Regions from separate parts of the Kitasatospora sp. NPDC127060 genome, predicted to be linked through region 1. Evidence: riboswitches for the same ligand, from Rfam matches in the RefSeq annotation. Region 1 holds a riboswitch; each other region holds the start of a gene.

The links. A riboswitch is a leader RNA that binds a small molecule or an ion and turns the genes downstream of it on or off. The one in region 1 is predicted to bind cyclic di-AMP.
Region 2: it holds a riboswitch for cyclic di-AMP, as region 1 does, so the genes downstream of both, ACFWIS_RS17735 (family 16 glycosylhydrolase) here and ACFWIS_RS18730 (transglycosylase family protein) in region 1, are expected to answer to the same signal.
Region 3: it holds a riboswitch for cyclic di-AMP, as region 1 does, so the genes downstream of both, ACFWIS_RS04020 (transglycosylase family protein) here and ACFWIS_RS18730 (transglycosylase family protein) in region 1, are expected to answer to the same signal.

Annotation. Positions count from the first base shown of each region.
Region 1 is NZ_JBHXEG010000030.1:75,250-78,517, reverse strand. It holds gene eno (phosphopyruvate hydratase) at 1-394, opposite strand, end outside; gene ACFWIS_RS18730 (transglycosylase family protein) at 660-1,421, opposite strand; cyclic di-AMP (ydaO/yuaA leader) riboswitch at 1,423-1,592, opposite strand; gene ACFWIS_RS18725 (cytochrome P450) at 1,803-3,131, opposite strand.
Region 2 is NZ_JBHXEG010000028.1:37,996-41,263, forward strand. It holds gene ACFWIS_RS17730 (IclR family transcriptional regulator) at 1-531, shown strand, start outside; gene ACFWIS_RS17735 (family 16 glycosylhydrolase) at 682-1,992, opposite strand; cyclic di-AMP (ydaO/yuaA leader) riboswitch at 1,996-2,159, opposite strand; gene ACFWIS_RS17740 (MoaF N-terminal domain-containing protein) at 2,762-3,091, shown strand; gene ACFWIS_RS17745 (alpha/beta hydrolase) at 3,204-3,268, opposite strand, start outside.
Region 3 is NZ_JBHXEG010000004.1:13,891-17,158, forward strand. It holds gene ACFWIS_RS04015 (hypothetical protein) at 502-1,452, shown strand; cyclic di-AMP (ydaO/yuaA leader) riboswitch at 1,951-2,113, shown strand; gene ACFWIS_RS04020 (transglycosylase family protein) at 2,121-3,268, shown strand, end outside.

The sequences.
Region 1 (3,268 bases):
GGAACAGCGGCAGGTCGCTGGCCTCGGAGGCGGCGTGCGCGACGGCCAGCGAGACGCCCAGGATGGCGTTGGCGCCGAGCGAGGACTTGTCCGGGGTGGCGTCCAGGTCGAGCATGGCCTGGTCGATCAGGCGCTGCTCGGTGGCGTCGTAGCCGACCAGCTCCGGGCCGATCTGCTCGATGACGGCCAGGACGGCCTTCTCCACGCCCTTGCCGAAGTAGCGGTTCTTGTCACCGTCGCGCAGCTCCAGCGCCTCGAAGGCGCCGGTCGAGGCGCCCGACGGAACAGCGGCACGACCCGTGCTGCCGTCGTCGAGGCCGACCTCGACCTCGACCGTGGGGTTGCCGCGGGAGTCGAGGATTTCGCGGGCTACGACGACATCGATGGACGGCACGAAGCATCTCCTTGCGGAAGCAGGGTCCGGCTGACGGTGGTGCCGGTCGGCCGGAGGATTGCGGAGTCGTTACGACCAGAGCCTAACCGCCCGGGCTCCCGGGGCCACGTCGACCTCGACTCCGTCTCAGCGTGTGGCCCCGCTACCCACCGGTAGTTCACCTGCCCGACCCGACTTGTCCCACCATCACGGACGAACGCGGACGAAGGGGACCGCCGGGCGCGGCCCCCTCCTCCGTTCGGCTTCCGGAGCCGTGCGGAACGGCTCAGCCGAGGTGCAGCACCTGGCCGGGCAGGATCAGGTTCGGGTCGCCGCCGACCGTGCCGCGGTTGCCGTCGTACAGCGCCTGCCAGCCGCCGGACACGCCCTGGGCGTCGGCGATCGTCGACAGCGTGTCGCCGGAGCGGACGGTGTAGTCGTGGCCGGTCTGGGCGGACGGGGCCTGGGCGGCGCGCGGGGCGGCGTGCTTCGGCGTGTACTGCTGCACCGGCTGCTCGGCGGGCCGCTCGGCCTGCTTCGGCGCGGCGTGCTTCGGGGCGTACTGCTGGACGGGCTTCGCGGCGGGCTTCGCGGCCTGCGGCTGGGCCTTCTGCTTCGGCGCGGACTGCGGCTTGGCGTCCGAGGAGGTGTCCACGGCCGCCGGGGCGCCGCCCTTGCTCAGGCCGGCCTTGACGGAGCAGACCGGCCAGGCACCCGGGCCCTGCGAGGCGAGCACCTTCTCGGCGACCGAGATCTGCTGCGCCCGGCTGGCCTGGTTGGCCTGCGCCGCGTACGCGGTGCCGCCGTACGCCTTCCAGGTGCTGGGGGTGAACTGCAGGCCGCCGGAGAAGCCGTTGCCGGTGTTGATGCTCCAGTTGCCGCCGCTCTCGCACTGGGCGACGGAGTCCCAGACGGAGGCCGGGGCGGCGGAGGCTCCGGTGGCGGTGAGGAGCGGCAGCGCGAGTCCGACGCCGGCCACACCGGCGACGGCGATGGCCTTCTCGGTCTGGGTGCGACGACGATGACGGCCAGTTCCAACGAACAGCATGAAGGTCCCTCTCCGCACGCCTGCGAGGTGAGCTGTCGGGTTCGGACCGGGAGGTGGCCCGGCCGCCGTCGACGGAAACGATTCCGCTCGGGCGGCTTCACCCCAAGCCGTGGGGAGACGGCAACAAACCTGGGTCCCCCGCCCCTGCCCAGGGTCTGGTCGGTTTCCCGTCGCGCGGCGGGCAGGATTCGGCGTTCCGCGCACGGGGTCCGCAGCTGCGAACTCCAGGGAGACTAGACAGATCCTCAGACCGATCACAAGCTCATATCACCGACATCACACAAGAATTACGGCGCGTGCTCGATCGCCTACCAACAGCGGGGCTTTGTCCGGTTTGATGCTCGTTCACACCGCAGCTGGAGCCCGTTCGACGACGTCACGTCAGCGTGTCGGGGCCTCAGGACGGGCGTGCGGGGAGCGGGCTTCCGGACTGAATTCGACCGGAAGTTCGCGCAATCCACGCATGATCAGGCCACCCCGCCAGCGCAGGTCCTCCGGATTCTCGGCCAGCCGCAGATCGGGCAGCCGGGAGAGCAGCGTGGCCAGCGCGGCCCGACCCTCCAGCCGGGCCAGCGGGGCGCCGATGCAGTAGTGGATGCCGTGCCCGAAGCCCAGGTGGGGATTGTCGCTCCGGGCCAGGTCGAGGGTGTTCTCGTCGGCGAACCGGGCCGGGTCGCGGTCCGCCGCCGCCAGCACCACCAGCACCGGGTCGCCGACCGGGATGTCCACCCCGCCGATGGTCAGCGGCCGGGTCGCGAAGCGCCAGGTCGCCAGCTCCACCGGCCCGTCGTAGCGCAGGAGTTCCTCGATCCCGGTCTCCAGCAGCCCGGTCTCCCCCCGGGCCACCGACTCCTGCAGCAGGCGCCGCTGCTCCGGATTGCGCAGCAGCGCGTAGGTGCCGTTGCCGATCAGGTTGACGGTGGTCTCGAAGCCCGCGAAGAGGAGGATGAACGCCATCGCGGCGGCCTCGTTCTCGGTGAGGTGCTCGCCGTGGTCGCTCGCCCGGATCAGACCGGAGATCAGGTCGTCGCCGAGGTCCGCCCGCTTGCGGTGGATCAGCTCCAGCAGGTACGCCCGCATCCGCCTCACCGCCCGCCCCACACCGCCGCGTTGGCCGCCGCCTTGGCCCGGCTTCGTGTGTCGCAGCATCATCCCGGCCCAGTCCCGGAAGTCGTCCTGGTCCTCGGCCGGCACGCCCAGCATGTCGCAGATCGCGTAGATGGGGAGCGGGAAGGCGAACTCGTGGATCAGGTCCGCCGATCCGCGCCGGGCGAAGCCGTCGATCAGCCGGTCGGTCAACTGCTGCACCCGCGGCTCGAACTCGGCCACCCGGCGCGGGGTGAACGCCTTCGACACCAGGCGGCGCAGCCGGGTGTGGTCCGGCGGGTCGATGTTCAGCAGGTGGGTCATCAGGTCCGCCTGCCGCTCCCCCGGGATGCCCACCCGGCCGGTGCGGTGCGCCTGCTCGCTGTGGTGCGCCGGGTTCTTCGACAGCCGGCTGTCCGCCAGCGCCTGCCGGGCGTCCGCGTACCTGGTCACCAGCCAGGCCTCCACGCCGCTCGGCAGGGTGGTGCGGCGAACCGGGGCGTGCTCGCGCAGCCAGGCGTAGGCGGGGTACGGGTCGGCGGCGAACTCCCAGGTGAAGAGCTCCGGGGCGGGCTGCGGTTCGGGCTGGGCGGCGGGCCGGGGGCCCTCGGGCTGAGCTGGCATGCGTCGACCGTAACCGCTGGACCGGACCGGGCCGGACGGGCGCCTGGGCGGCCACCGGGAAGTCACCGGTTCGTCCGTCGCCGGCGAGCGGCGGGCGAGCGGTGCGCGAGGGGCTGGTGAGCGGCGCGCGAGCGGTG
Region 2 (3,268 bases), on a different contig from region 1:
GCCGGTCGACTGCTCGGCAGCTGGGCCCGCCCGTACCTGGCCGAGCTGATGGAGGCCACCGGCGAGACCGCCAACCTGGCGGTGCTGGAGGGCGGCGAGGTGGTGTACGTCGGACAGGTGCAGTCGCGGCGCTCGATGCGGATGTTCACCGAGGTCGGACGGCGGGTGCAGCCGCACTGCACCGGTGTCGGCAAGGCCCTGCTCGCCCAGCTCCCGGAGGACGAGGCGCGCGCGGTCCTGGGCCCCAACCCGCTGCCCGCGCACACCGAGTACACCCTCACCGACCCGCAGGAGCTGATGGACCAGCTCGCCGAGGCGCGCGAGCGCGGGTACGTGGTGGACGACCAGGAGCAGGAGATCGGCGTCCGCTGCATCGCCCTCGCGGTGCCGGGCGCGCCGACGCCCACCGCGCTCTCGGTGTCCGGCCCGGAGGCCCGGATCCGGGCGCTGGAGGAGCAGACGGGGGCATCCTCGCTGGTGCCGGTGATGCAGCAGATCGCGACCCGGCTCGGGCAGGTCCTGGCACCCTGACGCATCGTCAACTCACCTGGCACGCAGGGGATTGAGCACGGGGACCTGAACGCAAGAACCGGCAGCCGTTTCGACCGCACGGTGGTCGAAACGGCTGCCGGCCCATGAGAGCGGCTGGTCCTGGGGGCTACGCGGGCCCGGCGGCTACGGTCAGCGGTAGACGCGCACGTAGTCGGCCGCGAAGGTGAGCGGGGTGGTCCCCTGCGGCGCGGGGTGGTACTTCCCGGCACACACCGAGAGGTTGAGGATCAGGTACGCCGAGAAGTTGGCGCCCACGCCCTTGTTGTCCGAGTACACCTTGACGCCGTTGACGTACCAGTCCACCGAGTTGGCGCCGTAGTAGGTGCCGATGGTGACCCACTGGTCCTTGGCGACGGCCTTGGCGTCGGTGTAGTACTCGGGGTTGCTCGGGTTGATGTGGTTGGTCAGCTCCAGCAGGTTCGGGTTGTCCGGGTGGTACTCGAAGGAGTCGATCTCCCCGTTGCCGTTCTTCCAGGTCCACAGGGCGGGCCAGGCGCCGGTGCCCGAGGGCATCTTGACCCGGGCCTCGGCGTAGTCGCCGGTCTTGACCTGGAAGCCCTCGGTGGAGCCCTCGGTGGTCAGGAAGCCGGTGTTCCAGGACTGCTGGCCGTTCTCCAGGGTGGGCCCGCCCGGGGTGGCGGTGAAGGTGGCGACGCCGTTCGCGACGGTGACGTTGTTCTTGTTCAGCCAGTCGAGCTTGTTGTCGTCCGGGTTGTGGTTCCCGTACTTGTACGAGGTGCTCTTGTCGCCGACCCAGCGCTGACCCCAGTCGATCGGGCTGTTGAACTCGTCGGACCAGGTCAGCGACTTGCCGGCGACCGGAGAGGACGGCGCGGGCGTCGTCGGGGTGGCCGTGGCGGTCGGCGTCGTGGTGGGTGCCGCGGTGGGCGTCGCCGTCGGGGACGGGGTCGGCGTCGTGGTGGGTGCCGCGGTGGGCGTCGCCGTCGGGGACGGGGTCGGCGTGGACGTACCGGTGGCCGCGACCACCAGCTGCTGCGAGGGCAGGTTGTGCCAGCCGCCGCCGAAGTCCTGCCAGAAGCCGAACTGGGTGTACGTCCCGGCCGGCAGGGTGCGCGCACCGCTGGTGAAGTTGAGCCCGGTCGGGCATATCTGCACGTTGGTCGCGTTCCCCGGGAAGTCCAGGTTGGTGCCGCGCGCGTCGCGGACGCCGACGCCGACCGTCTTGGCGGTGAAGCAGGACGAGGAGTGCAGGCCCAGCGAGGCGGTGGCGGCCCGGCCGGCGACCATGGTGGCCGGAGCCAGCCGGTCCTGGGTGACGGTCGGGGCGGTGGCGGCCTGGGCGCCGGCGACGGACGGCAGCCCGAACAGGCCGGCACCGCTGATCGCGAGCGCCCCGGTGGCGGCGAGGGCGGCGTTGCGGCCGCGGTGGGTCTTACGGGCGTGGCGGGGGGCGCGACGGCGCCCGGCAGGCTGGTGCATGGGGGGTCCTCTGCGACGCCTGCGAGGTGAGCTGTCGGATTCGGGCTGCAGTTGCCCGGCCGCCTGTGGAGCGGCTTCACCCCTAGCCACGGTCCGCACGCTGATGCGTACGGACCGGGCGCTGACCTTGGTTCCCCCGCTCCCGTCCGCTGTGGTGCTCGAGTGCCGGCCGGCGGGTGGACAGGACTCGGCGTCCCGGCGGCGGGGTCCGCGACAGCGGACGACGGTTGCAGGCTAGGCAGGCCGTCCGTGAACGGACAACCTGATCGGGCCGGTTGTCGCACAGCTCACAGTGGTGTCGATCAACGACGCTGCGTGGCGGCCGAGTTGATCAACCTCGGGACCGTGGCCTGGCGATCAGCCGGGCCAGTCGGCCACCTGGCCCTCGGCGCCCGGCGACCAGGCCGACTCCAGGTGGTTCAGCCCGGCGAGCAGCCGGGTGCCGCCGACCTCGCGGTGCCGTCGGTGTCCGACGCGCTCGCGGTGAACACGATGCCGTCGCTGGGCCCGCGGTCCTCGTCCAGCACGCCCGGGATGTCCGCCGACCCCGCCCGCCGGCAGGTAGGTCGGCACCGAGGCGGGGATCCCGGCCCGCCGGAGCGGCGCGATCAGCGAACCGGGGTGGTGGCGGACCCCGCCGTGGCGCGGGGCCGCCCGAGTCCGACCGATCGGATAAATTGGAACCCTGGCGTTTTCCGCGGTGCACAAGTGCACCGAGCCCAGACCACACGGTCCGTCCCGCACTCCCGAGAAGAGGTCCCGCCCCACCATGACCGCGCCCCTGCCCGCCTTCGCCGGCCGTACCTACGTCTTCCGGGCCGACAACGGCGCGGCCTTCCGCAACAGCTACTCGGCCGACGGCACTCGGCTGCGCTGGGAGGGCCTTGGCGAGTCGGCCGGCCAGTGGGAGGACGTGCGGCTGCACGTCGCCGAGGTCGCGCCGGAGATCTACTTCATCAGCTGGACGGAGCAGAGCGGGATCACCGTCAGCCATGTGATGGACCTCAACGCGCTGACCGTACGGGCCTTCTGGACCTTCGAGGGCGAGGGCGGCCGGGTCGGCCAGCTGCACACCGGGACGCTGGAGCGGGTGGCCTGACCGGCGCCGCGCCGTAGCACGCACGAACCCCCGGGGCCTCGGCTCCGGGGGTTCGGCGCGTTCTCTCCGGACGGCGTCGAACGGCTTCAGACGGCCTCGGGCAGCGGTGACGTCACGTGGCCTGGCTCGCCTGGCCCGGCTGGTTCGGCTGGTTCGGCTGGCCCGAGGCGTTCGGCT
Region 3 (3,268 bases), on a different contig from region 1:
CGCCGAACGGACCGGCCCCGTACCGGTCCGGCACAACGCCTCACTTGACGCGATGATAGCTGCAGTGCACGTGCATCAGCACGGGACATTGCAGGTGCACGAGGCCTTTTACCGGTCGCCGCGAACTCTTCACGGGCCCTTCTCCTGACGGTACGTAAACGGACATAGCCGATGGAATCGACGGGTTGTCCATAACCGGCCGTGAGCGGCCCCCCGCTGAATGTTGATCTTCGAATGCCGGGAGTCGCACTTCCGTGACCCTCCGTCAGTCCATCCTCCGGCTGTGAGACATCTCACGCCCCCCTCGTGCAACGCGACACCCCGTGACGCACGTCCGGGCAACCGTGCGAGTCCGAACGGGGGCTGGGTGAGGAATGTCCGGATTGTAGGCAAACGGCCCGGACCGGCGCGGCAGGGACACGGCCTCCGCACCACGACCACCCGAAACCCGTACGGCAGCCGACTGCAGGCCTGACGGGCAGATGTCCTACGATCTCCGGCATGAGCACCGCAGCCATCCCGGGCGCGCCACTGCCCGTCCGCACTCCAGGCTCCCGTGCGCGGGGGCGCCACCGCCGCCCCGAGCGCCCCGAGATCCGCACCGGCTCGCCGGCCCTGGTGCTCGCCGTACCCGCGACCCCGGGGCCCGAGTCCCGCTCGGTCGTCGAGGAACTGCTCTCGATCGTCCGCAGTGAGCACACCGGCGTCCAGGCCGCGGTCGGCTACCTCCCGACCGACGGCGCCACCACCGGGGGCGCCGAGGAGCGCACCGTCGCGGAGCTGCTGGCGGCGGCCGCCGAGGCCGGACTGCCGACGCCCGTCGTGGTGCCGCTGGTGCCCGGCCCGCACGGCTTCCTGACCGGGCTTCAGGCTCTCGCGGCCGAGTACGGCGCGACCGTCACCGACGCCCTGGGCCCGCACCCGCTGCTGGCCGAGGCCGTCCACGTGCGACTGTCCGAGGCCGGGCTGGCCCGGGCCGACCGGGCCCGGCTGTTCGCCATCGCGACCGCCGCGGACGGCGTGGTCCTGACCACCGTCGGCGGTGAGGAAGCGGCCGCCGCGGCCGGGATCACCGGCGTGCTGCTGGCCGCCCGACTGGCCGTCCCGGTCGTCCCCGCGGCGCTCGACGTGCCCGGCTCGGTCGCCGCCGCCGTCAACCACCTCAAGGAGACCGGCTCCCAGCGCCCCGCGCTGGCCCCGCTCGTGATCGGCCCGGAGGCGGACTCCGAGCTGCTCGCCACGGCCGCCGAGGAGACCGGCTGCCCGTCGGCGGCGCCGTTGGGCGCGTACCCGACGGTCGGCCAGCTGATCGCCTCCACCTACCTGGCCGCGCTGCCCACGCCGACGGCGGAGGAGCTGGCCGAGGCCGAGGCGGAGGCCGCCGCCACCACCGGGGCCGGTGAGGGCTCCCGCCGCGCCCACGCGGCCGCCGACGGGCCCCTTGAAGGCTGACGGACACCTCCCGTACGACCCGGCGGAACGCCCGCCGCAGAGCCCGCGACCGCCCGTCGCGGCACTCGCACCACCGAAGGGCCCGGAACGACCGCGTTCCGGGCCCTTTCGACGTGTTCGGATCGCCCCACAGGAGAGTTAAGCGGGCAATGCGACGCAATGTCCGTTCTGGTGCCATTTGTCGATGAATTGTCGGCGCGTTGTCCAGCGCTCGATTCGCTGCCGCTCCCCCGGCACGGGGGAGCGCCCTCGTTGCGCTCCAACGCTCCGTCACTTCGCTCCTGAGGCGAAGCCAGTTATCGCAATCCACCACCAATTTGAAAGAAAACGATCATTTGCGATCATGAATTTCGAGCCTTTTGGCGTTTCCCACTAAACCGTGATGCGCGTCACAGGTATTTGCAGTTTTAACTTACGTCTGCATAACGTGCTCCCCGTTCGTGACCACACGGACCCAGTTCATCCGCGACGCCGAGTCCTGCCGTCGGATGTCCTGGCAGCGCGAAAACGCATCACGGCAGGAGCGGGGGAACCACAGGTAAGTCGCCCTAGGCCGTTTTCCGGAACGGTCCAGGGCTAGGGGTGAAGCCGCGCCCACAGCGCGGCCGGGCAACTCCAGCCCGAATCCGACAGCTCACCTCGCAGGCGTGGGAGAGGACCGCGTCTTCATGCTGCCTTCCAACGGCAACCGCCTGTCCAGCCGCACCCGTCGCGTGATCGCCGCCCTCGGCGTCGCCGGCGTCGGCCTCACCGTCCCCTGCCTGACCACCGGCACCGCCAACGCCGCCTCCGTCGCCACCTGGGACAAGGTCGCCCAGTGCGAGAGCAGCGGCAACTGGAGCATCAACACCGGCAACGGCTTCTTCGGCGGCCTGCAGTTCACCTCCAGCACCTGGGCCGCCTTCGGCGGTACCGCGTACGCCCCGCAGGCCAACCAGGCCACCAAGGACCAGCAGATCGCCGTCGCCGAGAAGGTCCTCGCCTCGCAGGGCCCCGGCGCCTGGCCGGTCTGCTCGGTGCAGGCCGGGCTGACCAAGGGCGGCGCCGCCGCCGCGGTCGACACCTCGGCCGGCTCCACCGCCGCCAAGCCGGCGCAGACCCCCGCGCCGAAGACCCCCGCGCCGAAGACCGCCACCCCGAAGGCCGCGCCCGCCCAGGACCAGGCGCAGACCTCGGGTGACTCCGCCTCGTCCGCCGACTCCTCCGCCAACAGCAGCTGGGCGCAGAAGCGTCAGACGCAGGCCCAGGGCGGCAGCTACACCGTCGTCGACGGCGACTGGCTGTCCTCGATCGCCACCAAGCACAACGTCCAGGGCGGCTGGCAGCGGCTGTACGACCTCAACCGCGGCACCCTGACCGACGGCCCGGACACCATCTACCCGGGCCAGCAGCTGACCTTCGGTGACGGCGGCTCGGCCCAGGCCGACCAGTCCTCCACCGCCACCAAGTCCGGCTCGGACTTCGCCTGGTTCGACCGCTCGAAGAAGTCCGGCCAGGCCTCGAACGGCGGTGCCGTGAACGCCAAGCCGATCGACCAGGGCACGTCCACCGCCTCGAAGCCGGCTTCCAAGCCCGCCTCGAAGCCGACCGCCCAGGCGCAGACCCCGGCCCCGGCCCAGGCCGCCACCGGCAGCATGGCCGCGGCCGTCTCCTTCGCCCAGTCGAAGATCGGTCAGGCGTACGTCTACGGCGGCACCGGCAACGGCGGCTGGGACTGCTCCGGCCTGACCCAGGCCGCGCTGCGCGCCGCGGGCATCAACATCCCGCGCGTCGCCGCCGACCAGGCCGCCGCCAGCACCCACGTCTCGCTGGACAG